3 regions of the Arthrobacter sp. Y3223151 genome follow, and region 3 is predicted to be linked to each of the others. Evidence: predicted binding sites of a transcription regulator. Region 3 holds the regulator's gene; each other region holds the start of a gene.
What was found. Region 3 encodes HspR, which represses chaperone genes until heat shock. Its sites were predicted from a motif close to AAGTTGAGTCNNNNNGACTCAACTT; they were not measured.
Positions count from the first base shown of each region.

Region 1: the regulator HspR is predicted to act here: its motif matches at 2,449-2,473, upstream of AC5RUP_RS06760 (ATP-dependent Clp protease ATP-binding subunit).
Region 2: the regulator HspR is predicted to act here: its motif matches at 2,575-2,599, upstream of clpB (ATP-dependent chaperone ClpB).

Region 1 is NZ_JBNHGI010000003.1:176,926-181,627, forward strand. Features, by position in the region: gene AC5RUP_RS06760 (ATP-dependent Clp protease ATP-binding subunit) at 1-2,431, opposite strand, end outside; gene AC5RUP_RS06765 (LexA family protein) at 2,607-3,017, shown strand; gene AC5RUP_RS06770 (Y-family DNA polymerase) at 3,010-4,302, shown strand; gene AC5RUP_RS06775 (hypothetical protein) at 4,393-4,608, opposite strand; gene AC5RUP_RS06780 (hypothetical protein) at 4,681-4,702, opposite strand, start outside.
Region 2 is NZ_JBNHGI010000019.1:16,963-21,664, forward strand. Features, by position in the region: gene clpB (ATP-dependent chaperone ClpB) at 1-2,512, opposite strand, end outside; gene AC5RUP_RS16730 (GNAT family N-acetyltransferase) at 2,791-3,327, shown strand; gene AC5RUP_RS16735 (HutD/Ves family protein) at 3,348-3,905, shown strand; gene AC5RUP_RS16740 (YceI family protein) at 3,937-4,503, opposite strand.
Region 3 is NZ_JBNHGI010000001.1:2,100-6,801, forward strand. Features, by position in the region: gene trmB (tRNA (guanosine(46)-N7)-methyltransferase TrmB) at 1-533, shown strand, start outside; gene AC5RUP_RS00015 (anti-sigma factor family protein) at 564-1,220, opposite strand; gene AC5RUP_RS00020 (sigma-70 family RNA polymerase sigma factor) at 1,217-1,714, opposite strand; gene AC5RUP_RS00025 (COG4315 family predicted lipoprotein) at 1,960-2,520, shown strand; gene AC5RUP_RS00030 (heat shock protein transcriptional repressor HspR) at 2,616-3,038, opposite strand; gene AC5RUP_RS00035 (DnaJ C-terminal domain-containing protein) at 3,105-4,073, opposite strand; gene AC5RUP_RS00040 (nucleotide exchange factor GrpE) at 4,204-4,702, opposite strand, start outside.

The DNA of each region.
Region 1 (4,702 bases), on a different contig from region 3:
CGGGCTCGTAGCCGGCCTCGGCGATCCAGGCCACGGCGTCCTCGCCAATCTCCAGCGCGATGCCTTGGGCCGCCAGCCGGGCTTCGGTCTTGCGCAACTGCAGCCGCACGATGGAACGCAGCTGTTCCTGCTCCAGCTTCCGGAACAGCACGATCTCGTCGATCCGGTTCAGGAACTCCGGCCGCATGGTCTCGCGCAACCGGCCCATCACCCGGGCGCGCAGATCCTGCTCGCTTCCGAAGCCGTCCACCCCGTTGTTGGCGGTGAAGCCCAGCGCTCCGCCCTTGCTGGCCAGGAACTCCGAGCCGAGGTTGGAGGTCATGATCACCACGGTGTTGCGGAAATCCACGGTGCGGCCCTGCCCGTCGGTGAGGCGTCCGTCGTCGAGGACCTGCAGCAGGAGGTTGAACACGTCCGGGTGGGCCTTCTCCACCTCGTCCAGCAGCACCACCGAGTACGGGCGCCGGCGGACCCGCTCGGTCAGCTGGCCGGCCTCGTCGTAGCCGACGTAGCCCGGAGGGGCGCCGACCAGCCGTGAGACGGTGTGGCGCTCGCCGTATTCGCTCATGTCGAAGCGGACCATGGCGTCCTCGTCGCCGAACAGCGACTCCGCCAGTGCCTTGGCCAGCTCGGTTTTGCCCACGCCCGTGGGGCCCAGGAACAGGAAGCTGCCCACGGGCCGGCCCTCATCCCCCATGCCGGTGCGGTTGCGCCGCACGGACCTGGCGATGGCGGTCACCGCATCGTCCTGGCCGATCACCCGGGCGTGCAGGTCTTCCTCCAACCGGGCCAGCCGCTGCCGGTCGCCCTGGGTCAGCCGGGCCGCCGGAATGCCGGTGGCGCGGGAGATAATCTCGGCGATCTCGGACTCGCCCACCACATCGGAAGGCGCGACGCCGGGGCGGGCCCCGCCGTCGTGATCTTCTGTGGCACCGGGGGCCGGCTGCTGGGCGGATGCAGCGTCCAGCCGGGCCTTCAGCTCTTCGATCTCGTCGCGCAGCTTTGAGGCGTCCTCGTAGCGCTCCTCGGCGACGGCGGCGTTCTTGGCCGACTCCATCTCGGCCAGCCGGCCGCGCAAGGCCTCCACGTCAACGCGCGGGCCGCGTCGCAGGCTCAGCCGTGCGCCGGCCTGGTCAATCAGGTCGATCGCCTTGTCCGGCAGGAACCGGTCGGTGAGGTAGCGGGAGGACATCTCGACGGCGGCGCGGATCGCTGCGTCGGTGTACGCCACCTGGTGGTGTTCTTCGTAGCGGTCCTTGAGGCCGGACAGGATCCGGACGGCGTCCTCGATCGAGGGCTCGCCGACCATGACGGGCTGGAAGCGCCGCTCCAGGGCCGGGTCCTTCTCCACCTTGCGGTACTCGCCCAGTGTGGTGGCGCCGAGCAGGTGCAGTTCGCCACGGGCCAGCCGGGGCTTGAGGATGTTGCCGGCGTCCATGCCGCCCTCGCCGCCGCCGCCGGCGCCGATCACGGTATGCAGTTCGTCGATGAACACGATCAGCTCGCTGCTGGCGGCGCTGATCTCGTCCAGGGTCTTGGTCAGGCGTTCCTCGAAGTCGCCGCGGTAGCGGGTGCCGGCCAGCATGCCCGGCAGATCCAGCGACACCACGCGCTTGCCGCGCAGCTGTTCCGGGACGTCGCCGGCCACGATGGCCTGCGCCAGCCCCTCGGCGATGGCGGTCTTGCCCACGCCGGCCTCGCCGATCAGCACCGGGTTGTTCTTGGTCCGGCGCGCGAGGATTTCGATGGTCTGGGCGATTTCGTCCGCGCGGCCGATCACCGGGTCCAGCCTGTTCTCCCGGGCCTGGGCCGTCAGGTCGCTGCCGAACCGGTCAAGCATGGGGGTTTCCGCCTGGGTGCCGGTGCTCTGTTGCGGGCCGGTTGCAGGGGCGGGGCCGTTGGGCTGCTCCGCGGCTTTCTCCGCCGCCTGCTGCAGTGCCTGCGGGGTGACGCCCGAGCCGGCCAGGATCTGGCCGGCGGGGGTCTCCTGGTTCAGCACGAAGGCGGCGAAGAGGTGCTCGGGGTCGATGTAGGTGGAGCCGAACGCGCGGGCCACCTGGTGCGCGTCCAGCAGGGCACGCTGCGCCGACGGCGTGAGCGACGGCGTCTCCCGGGTCGGGCCGGTCTTTTCCGGCAGGCCCTGCTCCGCGGAACGCGCGATGGCCTGCGGGTCCGCGCCGGTCAGCCTTATCTGGCTGGCGGCCGGCTCCTGGCCGACCATGACGTGCAGGATGTGCAGGGCGTCCACCTCGATGTGGCCGAGGCCTGCGGCAAACCGGGCTGCCTGCGCCAGCACCTCATGGGTGCGGCGGCTGAGCAGCCGGGTGAGGTCGACCGTGCGGGATTGGGCCGCCCGCTGGCCCTGCAGGTAGCGGGCCAGGAACTCGTCGAATGAACCGTTGCCGGAAGCTGGTCCGAAGAACAGTGGCATGGATAATCCTCCTGTGGAACGTGAGTGCCTTCGACTCATGTTAACGCCTCCGGGTGAAGATTATTCCAGAAGCTTCTCGAACTTGAGTGGGACTGACTCATATGTGACCGGGGGAAGGCCGGTGCTAGTGTGGTGTTCGAAGCTTTGTTCGAAGACGGGGGTCGGGATGTTCGGTATGGAGCAGCCGTCTAATGCGTCGGCCGGCCCGGAGATGGGCAGCGGCACGCCCGAGGAGGCCCGCGGCTTCCCGTCACCGGCCAGGGACTACTTCCACGGCGGCATCGATCTGAACCGGCACCTGATCCGCGACCGCACCAGCACCTTCGTGATGCGGGTGGCCGGAAACTCGATGGCCGCGGCCGGGATCAGCGACGGCGATGAGCTGATCGTGGACCGCTCGCTGACCCCGCGCGACGGTTCGGTAGTGATCGCGGTGCTGGACGGGGAACTGGTGGTGCGGCGCCTTCATCTGAGCGCGGACGGCGTGCGCTTGCAGGCGGACGACGGCGGCGTTCCCACCGAGGTGGGTGAACTCGCCGACCTGAGCATCTGGGGCGTCGCCACCCGTTGCCTGCACCATGTCTAGCGCTCCCGTGCCCGGGGAACGGATCGCGCTGGTGGACGTCAACAATTTCTACGTCTCCTGCGAGCGGGTTTTCGATCCGTCACTCGAGGGACGCCCCGTCGTCGTGCTCTCCAACAATGACGGCTGCGTGGTGGCGCGCTCCGAGGAAGCCAAACAGCTGGGGCTGAAGACCGGGACGCCGTGGTTCCAGGTGGCGCCACGGGCCAAGGCCTGGGGGCTGGTCGCGCGCTCCAGCAACTACGAGCTGTACGGGGACCTGAGCGCCCGGGTGATGGAAGTGCTCGGCCGGTTCGGGGCCTGGCAGGAGGTTTATTCGATCGACGAGTCGTTCCTGGGCCTGCCCGGCGACGAGGCCCAGTTGCTGGGGACTGCGGGCCGGATCCGTGCCGCAGTGGTCCGTCAGGTGGGCGTGCCGGTCAGCGTCGGCGTGGCGCAGACCAAGACGCTGGCGAAGTTCGCCAACCACGTGGCCAAACGGAATCCCCAGATGGCCGGAGTCTGCTCGCTGGGCTCGATGCCCGCTTCCGACATCGCCTGGATCCAATCGCGCGTCCCGGTCACCGGGCTGTGGGGCGTGGGCGGACGGACCGGGAAACGGCTGAACGCCCTCGGAATCGAGTCGATCGCAGACCTCAAGGCCGCCGACCCGCAGGCAATCCGCAAGAAGTTCTCGGTGGTGCTGCAGCGAACCGTGTTGGAACTGAACGGGACGCCGTGCATCCCGCACTCGGAGGAGCGGGCCGACAAGCAGCAGATCATGTTCTCGCGCAGTTTCTCCACGCCGGTAACCACCCTGGAGGAGATGGATCAGGTGATGGCGGTCTATGCCCAACGCGGTGCGGCCCGGATGGCAGCCGAGGGACTGCGCGCCTCGGTGCTGACGGTGACGGCGGGGACCAGCAAGTTCGCCGGCGGCGAGGCATCGTTTCCTGCAGCCAGCGTCAACTTAGCGACGCCCACCCAGGACCCGATCCAGCTGACCAAGGCCGCCGTGGTTGCCATGCGCGGCTGCCTGGTTCCGGGCGCCCACTATGTCCGGGCAGGGGTCCTGTTGTCGGGGCTGGAGCCCGCGGCCGGTCAGCAGACCTTCGACCCCTTCGTCAGCGATGTGGAACAGCGGCACATCGGCGACCTGCTGGGCGCGGTGCGTACCAAGTTCGGCGAAGCCTCGATCGGCCTCGGCCAGGGCGGGCTGGCCGCCCCCGCGGCGTGGTCAATGAAACGCGAATTTTCCTCGCCGCGCTACACCACCGAATGGAGCGACCTGCCGGTGGTCAAGGCGTAGCAATTAGCTGTGCAACGGGGCACGGCAGCAGCAAAACGGGGCAAGGCAGCGGCCGTTTATCTCGACGGACGCTGCCTTGCCCGCGGTGGATCAGTCGCTCGGGCTCGTGTCGGTGGTGAGCCCGCGGTCGTCCGCGCTTTCCCGGTCCTTCTCTTCGGCCGGCCCGGGCGCGATGTTCATGCCCTCCTTGCCCTCGGGCTCGGGGGCGGAATCAGCCGTCTGTTGCTCCTGAGCATCCGGCGGATCTGCCGCGGTGGCCGGCTGGTCCCGCGGACCTTTGACCTGGCCGGTGTCGTTCTCGGTCATGCCAGTCCTTCCTTCTGCCGTTGATGCAAGCGGACCGCGGCGTGGGCGCCACCTGCGGAAATCCCGGGCAGGTTAAACTCCAGGCGGGCGCAGG
Region 2 (4,702 bases), on a different contig from region 3:
CCGCGAGGAGGCCGCGGGCCAGCTTGTCGCCGATCTCGCGCTGGACCAGCCGGCGCAGCGGCCGGGCGCCGTAGGCGGGATCGAAGCCGGTCAGGGCCAGCCATTCGCGGGCCGCGTCCGTGACCTCGAGGGTCAGCCGGCGTTCGGCCAGCCGCGCAGCCAGCGCCGCCACCTGCAGATCCACGATCCGGGAGAGTTCCTCGATGCTCAGCGGGTCGAAGATGATCACGTCATCCAGCCGGTTGAGGAACTCCGGCTTGAAGCTGGCGTTCACCACGTTCAGGACCGCTTCGCGCTTCGTGTCCGCGTCCATGGTCTGGTCCACGAGGAACTGCGAGCCGAGGTTGGAGGTCAGCACCAGGATCACGTTGCGGAAGTCCACGGTGCGGCCCTGCCCGTCGGTGAGGCGTCCGTCGTCGAGTACCTGCAGGAGGATGTCGAAGGCCTCGGGATGGGCCTTCTCCACCTCGTCCAGCAGCACCACGGAGTAGGGACGGCGCCGGACGGCCTCGGTCAGCTGGCCGCCCTCTTCGTAGCCCACGTAGCCCGGAGGGGCGCCGACCAGGCGCGACACGGAGTGCTTTTCCGAGTACTCGCTCATGTCGATCCGGACCATGGCCCGTTCGTCGTCGAACAGGAAGTCCGCCAGCGCCTTGGCCAGCTCGGTCTTGCCGACGCCGGTGGGACCCAGGAAGAGGAACGAGCCGGTGGGCCGGTCCGGGTCGCTGATGCCCGCCCGGGCGCGCCGTACCGCGTCCGCGACCGAGGCAACCGCCTTGGACTGGCCGATCAGCCGCGAGCCGATGTGTTCCTCCATCTGCAGCAGCTTCTGGCTCTCGCCCTGCAGCATGCGGCCGGCGGGGATGCCGGTCCACGCGGAGATGACCTCGGCGATGTCGTCGGCGGTGACCTCCTCGGAGACCATCTGGTCCCGGCCCGCGCCGCCCTGTTCCTCGGCCGCCTGCGCCTGGGCCAGATCCTTTTCGAGCGTGGGGATTTCCCCGTACAGGATCCGGGAGGCCTCGGCCAGGTCGCCCTCGCGCTGCGACTTGTCGGCCTGCGAGCGCAGCTCGTCCAGCTTGGCCTTCAGGTCGCCCACCCGGTTCAGCCCGGCCTTCTCCGCCTCCCACCGGGAGTTCAGGGCCGCCAGCTGCTCCTTCTTGTCTGCCATGTCGGCGCGCAGCGCCTCCAGCCGTTCCCGGGAGGCCGCGTCGGTCTCGTTGGCCAGCGCCAGTTCTTCCATTGTGAGCCGGTCGACGGCGCGGCGCAGCTGGTCGATCTCCTCGGGCGCCGAATCGATCTCCATCCGCAGCCGGGAGGCGGCCTCGTCCACCAGGTCGATGGCCTTGTCCGGCAGCTGCCGGCCGGAGATGTAGCGGTTGGACAGCGTCGCGGCGGCCACCAGGGCAGAGTCCCCGATCGATACCTTGTGGTGCGCCTCGTAGCGCTCCTTGAGCCCGCGCAGGATACCGATGGTGTCCTCGACGCTCGGCTCCCCCACGTAGACCTGCTGGAAGCGCCGCTCCAGCGCCGGATCCTTCTCGATATTCTCGCGGTATTCGTCCAGCGTGGTGGCGCCGATCAGCCGCAGCTCGCCGCGGGCCAGCATCGGCTTGAGCATGTTGCCGGCGTCCATCGAGCCTTCGGATGCCCCGGCGCCGACGACGGTATGCAACTCGTCGATGAAGGTGACAATCTGACCGTCCGAGTTCTTGATCTCTTCCAGCACGGCCTTCAGCCGTTCCTCGAACTCGCCCCGGTACTTGGCGCCGGCCACCATGGCCGCGAGGTCCAGCGACATCAGCGTCTTGCCGCGCAGCGATTCGGGCACGTCGCCGGCCACCATCCGCTGGGCCAGGCCCTCCACCACGGCGGTCTTGCCGACCCCGGGTTCGCCAATCAGCACGGGGTTGTTCTTGGTGCGGCGCGAGAGCACCTGGACCACGCGGCGGATTTCCGCGTCCCGGCCGATCACCGGATCCAGCTTCCCGGCGCGCGCGATGGCGGTCAGGTCGGTGCCGAACTTCTCCAGCGCCTGGAACGTGTTCTCCGGGTCGGCGCTGGTGACCTTCCGGTCTCCGCGCACCCCCGGCAGGGCGGCGAGGAGTGCTTCGTGGGATGCGCCGGCGTCGCGCAGGATCTTCCCGACGGCGGCGTTGTCCGCCGCGAGGCCCAGCAGCAGATGCTCGGTGGAGACGAAGGAGTCCCCCAGCTTCTCCGCCTCCTGCTGGGCGGCCTTCACCGCCTGAAGCAGGCCCCGGGAGTACTGCGCTTGCGCCACGGAGGATCCCGACGACGACGGCAGGGCCTTGATCGCGGTGCTCGCCTGGACACTCACCGAGTCCGGATCGGCCCCGGCGGACTTCAGCACGGCGACGGCCACGCCCTCCCGCTGGTCCATCAGGGCCTTGAGCAGGTGGGCGGGCTCGATCTGCGGATTGCCCGCCGTCGAGGCGTTCATGGCCGCGGCCGACAGCGCTTCCTGGCTCTTGGTGGTGAATTTAGCGTCCAACACATCTCTCCGTTCGCTCCGGAATGGATCTGGCCAGCCCCATCAGTGCTGGTCCTGAAACTAAGTTGAGTCTAGTCCACTCAACTTTGGATGTAAAGTTATCCACAGGCTGCGGAGCCTGCTTGCCCACCTGCGGAGCCAGGCTCCCCCTACCGGAGCTCTGCTTCCCCGCCGCCGGAGCCTGCTTGCCCACCACCATCTTGTCGCCCCGGCGCCCCTGCCCGGAAGGGCGTCCGGCGCATAGGCTGGAGCGGGGACGTGCAGGAAGCGGGACGGAGGTGGCCCTGACGGAAACCATGTTGGAAACTGCCCGGCTGCTGCTGAACCAGCCGACGCCGGAGGACATCAGTGCCATGTTCCGAATCCTCTCCGACCGGCGCACCACGCGGTTTAACCCGTCCGACGCGCTCATCTGGAACGAGGAAGCCGAGGGCCTTTTCCAGCGCTGGGAAAGGCAGTGGGAGGACCACGGCGTGGGCTACTTTGCCGTCCGCCTGCCCGGCCATGAAGACCCCATCGGCTTTGCCGGCGTCAAGCACGTGGCACTGTCCGGCCGCCCGGTGCTCAATCTCTACTACCGTTTCGACCCCGCCGTGTGGCACCGCGGCTACGGGCGCGAGGCGGTGGTTGCCGTCGTGGCCCATGTCAACGAGTTTTTGGAACTGCCGCCCATCCTGGCGCTGGTCCATCCGGCCAACACCGCGTCCCTGCGCATCGTCACGTCGCTGGGGTTCGAACGGAACGAGGCCGCGGCGGTCAGCGGCCCGGACGGCTACCAGGACGCTTATGTGCTGAACTGGGACCGGCAGCTTTAACATCCGGTCAAGGAGTCCCAGTGGAGATCATTCGCGCAGCCGCGCTCAAGGAACAGCGGTGGCGGAACGGCGGCGGCACCACCAGGGAACTGGCGGCCGGCGACGTCGGCGCGGACGGGCTCCCCGGCTGGCGGTTAAGCCTGGCGGACATCACGTCGGACGGCGGCTTCTCCGAATATCCGGGCGTGGACCGGATATTCACCATCGTGGACGGCGACGTCGCCTTCCTGACCGTGGACGGCAGCCAGCACCGGATGGAACGCTACCGACCGTTCCGGTTCGACGGCGGCAGCAGCACGGACTGCAGCCTGCCCACCGGGCCGTGCCGTGCGCTGAACGTCATGACCCGCCGCGGGACCTGGGGCGCCGGCCTGCTGATCGTCGAGCTCTCGAAGAAACAGCCGCTGCGGCTGGCGGACGGACAGTACCTGGTGCTGCTGCAGGGCCAGGCGCAGGCGACGTCGGGCGACACCGCCCAGCCGCTGAATCCCTACGACACCGTGGTCGGCTCGGTGGCGGCCGAGGTCAGCGGCCGCGGGTTCGCGGCACTGGTGTCGGTTCATCCCGCCGGGGACTGAGGGCGGCGGGCATCCGATTGGCGCCGGTTCCCTACTGCGCGGCGGCGTCCTCGACCTTGACGGCGGAAACCTCGAACTCGAGCATCACGCGGTCCGACACGAGCATGCCGCCCGAGTCCAGGGCAGTGTTCCATTTGACCCCGAACTCCTGCCGGTCGATGCGCCGGGAGCCCTCAAAGCCCGCCCGTAGCTGCCCGCCCGGGTCCCGCTCCACGCCGATGAAGTCAATCGGAACCGCCACCTGCTTGGTGATGCCGCGGATGGTCAGGTCGCCGTTCACAATGAAGTTTGCGCTTTCCACCTGATCGATGCGGGTGCTGACGAACGTAATCTCCGGATAGTTCGGCGCATCGAAGAAGTCGTTCGTGCGCAGATGCTCGTCGCGTTGCGGGCTGCGGGTATCGATGCTGGCGACCTTGATCGTGACCTTGACGGACGAATTGGCCGGGTTGTCCACGTCAGCCTGGATGATGCCTTCGACGTCGTTGAACGCGCCCCGGACTTTGGTCACCATGGCATGGCGGGTGGAAAATCCGATCCGGGTATGGGCCGGGTCGAACCGCCACTCGCCGGACAGATCAGGAGATAGTTCGGACATGGCAGCGCTCCTCCTCTGGCACAGGCACTGCCCTCCCCAAAAGCCAGATGGATGCCCGGCCGTCTCCTTCAGCCGCGTGCGGCTCGTGTGGTAATTCCAACACAAAATGGGACCCTGCGCACCACCTCCGCGGGTGAATTTCGGGCCGCGTTGGTGACCCGCAACCGCACCCGGCCGGCGGGATGCGCGCCCTATCCCA
Region 3 (4,702 bases):
AGCACGGCCTGTCCAACGTGCGGGTGGTGCAGGTCAACGCGCCTGACGCCCTCGCGACCATGCTGCCAGAGTCCTCGGTGGCCGAACTCTGGGTGTTCTTTCCCGACCCGTGGCACAAGACCCGCCACCACAAGCGGCGGCTGGTGCAGGAAAGCTTCGCGGACCTCGCCGCCCGCGTCCTGCAGCCGGGCGGGATCTGGCGGTTGGCCACCGACTGGTCCGACTACGCGATCCAGATGCGCCGCGTCGCGGATGCCTCGGCGGACTTCCGCAACCTGCATGCCGGCGAGCGCACCGGCAAGGACAGCCCGTTGACCCAGGTCTGGGAAAGCGGCGTGGAAGGCGTAGTGGGCGGCGCCCCGGTGCGCGAAGGCAAGATCCCGGTCAGTACCGGCAACGCCAGCACCGGTGAAGGCATGGACGAGCACGGCGGCTGGGCGCCCCGCTTCGACGGCCGGACCATGACCAGCTTCGAGCAGAAGGCCCACGACGCAGGCCGGCTGATCTTCGACCTCGCCTACCGCCGGAACTGATGTCCGGGGCCGGGCTGCCGGGCCTCCCGCTCAGTCCGTGGCCACGGCCGCCAGCGTTGCGTCCGCCCCGTTGCGCAGTTCCACCTGGACGATCTCGTCGGTGGCCATGGCGCAGGCTGCGGTGAGCGTGGCGCGGCCCGCCGGCGTCGCCTGCCAGGATGCCACCTGATAGGTGTACCCGGTGTCTCCGGTCACCCACAGGGTGAGCAGGCCGTCCCGGGGCAGCTGCTCCCCGGCTACCCGCATCTCGGTGCCCCAGGCCTTGTGCACCAGCGCCAGCTCCAGTTGCAGGCCGCCGCCGGCGGTCATCACATAACTCTCCGTCGCCGGCGGCTGCTGCTGGGTCAGCAGCGGCCCGATGGCCGCCCCTGCGACCAGGCACACGCCCGCCGCTGCCGCCACCAAGCCGGCCCACCGCCGTCGCTCTTTCCGCCGCCGGCGGGCCAGTTCACCCACCAGTTCCCGGGTGCGTTCCTCCACTTCGTGCTGCGGCGGCGCCGCCAGCTCCAACGCGGCCTCGCGCGGCAGCGCATCCAGCAGGTCGGGCAGCGTTTCCAGCTCCGCGGCCTCCCGGCGGCACTGGGGGCAGGAGGCCAGGTGTTCTTCGAATTCCGCCCGCTCCCGGCGGTCCAGCCCGCCCAGCACATAGAGGCCGAGCAGTTGGTGCAGTTCCTCGTTGGCGTTCACGGCTGCCCCACCCCCATCTCGTCCAGCACGGCGCGCAGGGCCTTGGCCGCGTAGAACGCCCGCGACTTCACCGTGCCCAGCGGAATGCCCAGCGACCGGGCGGCTTCGGACGACGTGAGCCGCTGGTAGTGCAGGGCGAGGATGATGTTGCGGTGCTCGGGGCTGATGCGTGCCAGCGCTTCCTCCATGACCACGCGGAGCAGGAGCCGCTCCAACTGGTCTTCTTCGCTGGCGGGCTCGTCCTCGCCCAGGCCGGTCTCGCCCGGCCGCCGGGCGCGGCGCCGGTAGCCGTCGATAATGACGTGACGGGCGGTTTGGTAGAGGTAGCCGCGCATGTTGTCGGTTTCCGGGCCGCGCTTCCACACCCGCAGGATCGTCTCCTGCACCACGTCCTCCACCTGGTCCGCGTCGGAGGTCGCGGCGCGCACGAACCGGCGCAGCGCCGTGGCATGGTCGCGGTAGAGGCGGGCCACGGCCTCGTCGTCCAATGCCACGGCCGCCTCCTTCCTCCCGGCAGCCCCGGCCGCCCCACCGGCGGCAGAACGTCCCCGCGCAGCGTTCCACGCGGCGTCCTACCGGGTACGACGACGGCGGCGGCGTTCCGGTTCATCCAGCCCGCGGGATCCACCCCGCCTGACGTTGAACCATTGTGGGCGCGGCCGGCGTCTTTGCCAATAGCGGGCCGCGCCCCGCGGCACGACGCTCCGGGCCCCGCCCGGGAGACGGCAAAGGAACCCTCATGAAGATCACACAGACAGCCGCGACGGCTATGCTGGCCGCCGCCATGCTGGGCCTCGCCGGCTGCGGCGGCGGCTCGGGTACGGAAACGCCTGCCGGCCCGGAGGCACCGCCGGCAGGCGAGGCGCCGACGACGGGCGCCCCCGGAATGACCACGCCGGCGGCGTCGGAGACAGACGGCGGGGAGACCGGCGGCGGGCAGGCATCCGGCGCCGCCTCTACCCTGACCACGGCCGAATCCGACCTGGGCGACATCGTGGTGGACGGCGAAGGCATGACCGTTTACTACTTCACCAAAGACGTCCCGGACTCAGGCGAGAGCGCCTGCACGGGCGACTGCCTGGCCGCGTGGCCGCCCGTCCTGGCCGAGGAAGAGCCGGAACTCGACGGGGTCACCGCGGATGTGGGCCTCATCGACACTCCGGACGGGCAACAGCAGGTGACACTGAACGGCATGCCCATCTACTACTGGGCGCAGGACAAGGCGCCGGGAGACACGACCGGACAGGGCGTGAACGACGTCTGGTATGTGGTCGCCCCCGACGGCGAAATGATCAAGTAGCTCCACGCCGCCATCCTGCCCGCAGCCGCCCGCCCCAGGCCGGCAGCCCGGGGCCGGCAGCTGCGGGCGTCCGATCACGGGCGCAGGCCGGGCGTTCAGCGCTGCGGACGCCAGACCATCAGCGCCTGGCTGCGCGGACGCGGCCGCTGGCCGCGGGCCAGCGTCACCACGTCGCCGGCGAGGCCGGCGGCGAACACCCGGCTGGAGTCGGTGCCCCGGCGCTGCCGGGCCATCAGTTCCTCGGAGAGGTCCCGGACCTGGGCCTTGAGGGCGGCGACCTCGTTTTCCAGCTGGAGGATGCGCTTGATCCCTTCCAGCGAGACGCCTTCCTGGGACAGCCGCTGGACCTCGCGCAGGGTGTTGACGTCCTTCTGCGAATAGCGGCGCTGCCTGCCCCGCTGGCGCGACGGAGAGACCAGGCCGAGACGGTCGTACTGGCGCAGGGTCTGCGGGTGCATGTCCGCCAGTTCGGCCGCCACCGAAATCACGAAGATCGGCGCGTTCATATCGATGCTCATGGTGCTCTCCCTCCTGCGCTTCGCGCGTTTCCCGTCCGGGCTGTCCCGACCTGTCGTAACGTCCCGCTACAGCCTGGCCTTGGCGGCAAGGTTTCCGCGCGGGTCGGACCCGGCGGTCGCCGCCGCAAAAGCGTTGACTGCGTCTTCGGCCTCTTTCCCAAGGTTCTGCGGGACCACCACGTCGATGGTCACGAGCAGGTCGCCGGTGTTCTTCGAGGTCTTCACCCCGCGTCCCTTCACGCGGAGCGTCCGGCCGGAGGGTGTCCCTGCCGGGATCTTGACCTTGACGAATTCGCCGGTCAGGGTCGGCACGTCGATCTGCGCGCCCAGCGCGGCCTCCGGGAACGTGACCGGGACGTGGATCCTGATGTTGTCGCCGTCGCGCTGGAAGAACGGGTGTGGCTTGACGTTGACGGTCACCATCAGGTCGCCCGCGCCGGCGGGGCCGGCCTGGCCCTTGCCGCGGACGCGGACCTTCTGGCCGTCTTTAATCCCGGCCGGGATCCGCACGTCAATCACCTCGCCGCTGGGCTCGCGCAACCCGATGGTGGTGCCGTTGATGGAACCGGCGAAGGAAATGCTGGTGGTCGCGGTGCGGTCGGCGCCCCTGCGCGGCGGCTGCTGCTGCGGGAAACCGCCGAACCCGCCGAACAGATCGGCGAACTCCGGCGGCACGGTGCCCCCGGAGCCGGCGCGGGTGCGGGTACTTTGGCCGAACAGGTTGCCGAAGATGTCCTCGAAACCGCCTGCGCCCGGCCCGCCGGCGCTGCCGGGTCCCCCGGCGCTGAAGCGCGCACCGCTGCCCATGGCGCGGATCGCGTCGTACTGCTCGCGCTCCCCCGGGTCAGAGAGGACCGAGTAGGCCTCGGAGATGTCCTTGAACTTCTTTTCCGAACCTTCATCCCCCCGGTTGGTATCCGGATGGTGGGTCCGCGCGAGCTTGCGGTACGCCTTCTTGATGTCCGCATCGGACGCGTCCTTGGAGACACCGAGGATCTTGTAGAAGTCCTTTTCGACCCAGTCCTGGCTAGCCATGCAGGCGCCTCCTTTCAGTTGTCACAAAGTCTATGGGCACGGGAGCCCCGGACGATGACGGGTTGGCCTCCGGCGGTCCGGAGGCCAACCCGTCATCTGCGGCTGGGCGCCGGGGCGCCCCCTGCCTGTGTCATTCCGCCGGTACGGCTACCACTACCTGGGCGGCGCGTAGCACGCGGTCGCCGGCCCTGTAGCCCAGGCGCAGGACCTGGCTGACGGTGTCTATTTCCACCTCGGCGTCGGGCTGCTGCATCAAGGCCTCGTGGATGTTCGGGTCGAATTCGACGCCGGTCTCCTCGATGCGGGCCAGGCCGTAGGTCTTGAGCACGCCGTCCAGCTTGGCGGCAATGGCCGCGAACGGTCCGTCCGCGAGATCGCCGTGCTGGCGCGCCGCGTCGATGTCGTCCAGGACGGGCAGCAGCGAGTTCAGCACGCCGATGACGGCCATCTCGCCGGCCACGGCGCGGTCGCGTTCCACCCGCTTGCGGTAGTTCACGTACTCCGCCTGCAGCCGGAGCAGATCGTTCTTCAGCTCCTCGGCTTCCTGCGACATGGTCCCCTGGGCAACAGATTCCCCCGCCGGGACCTCGGCCCCGTTCAGGATCTGCTCCGCCTGGGCCAGCGCGTCG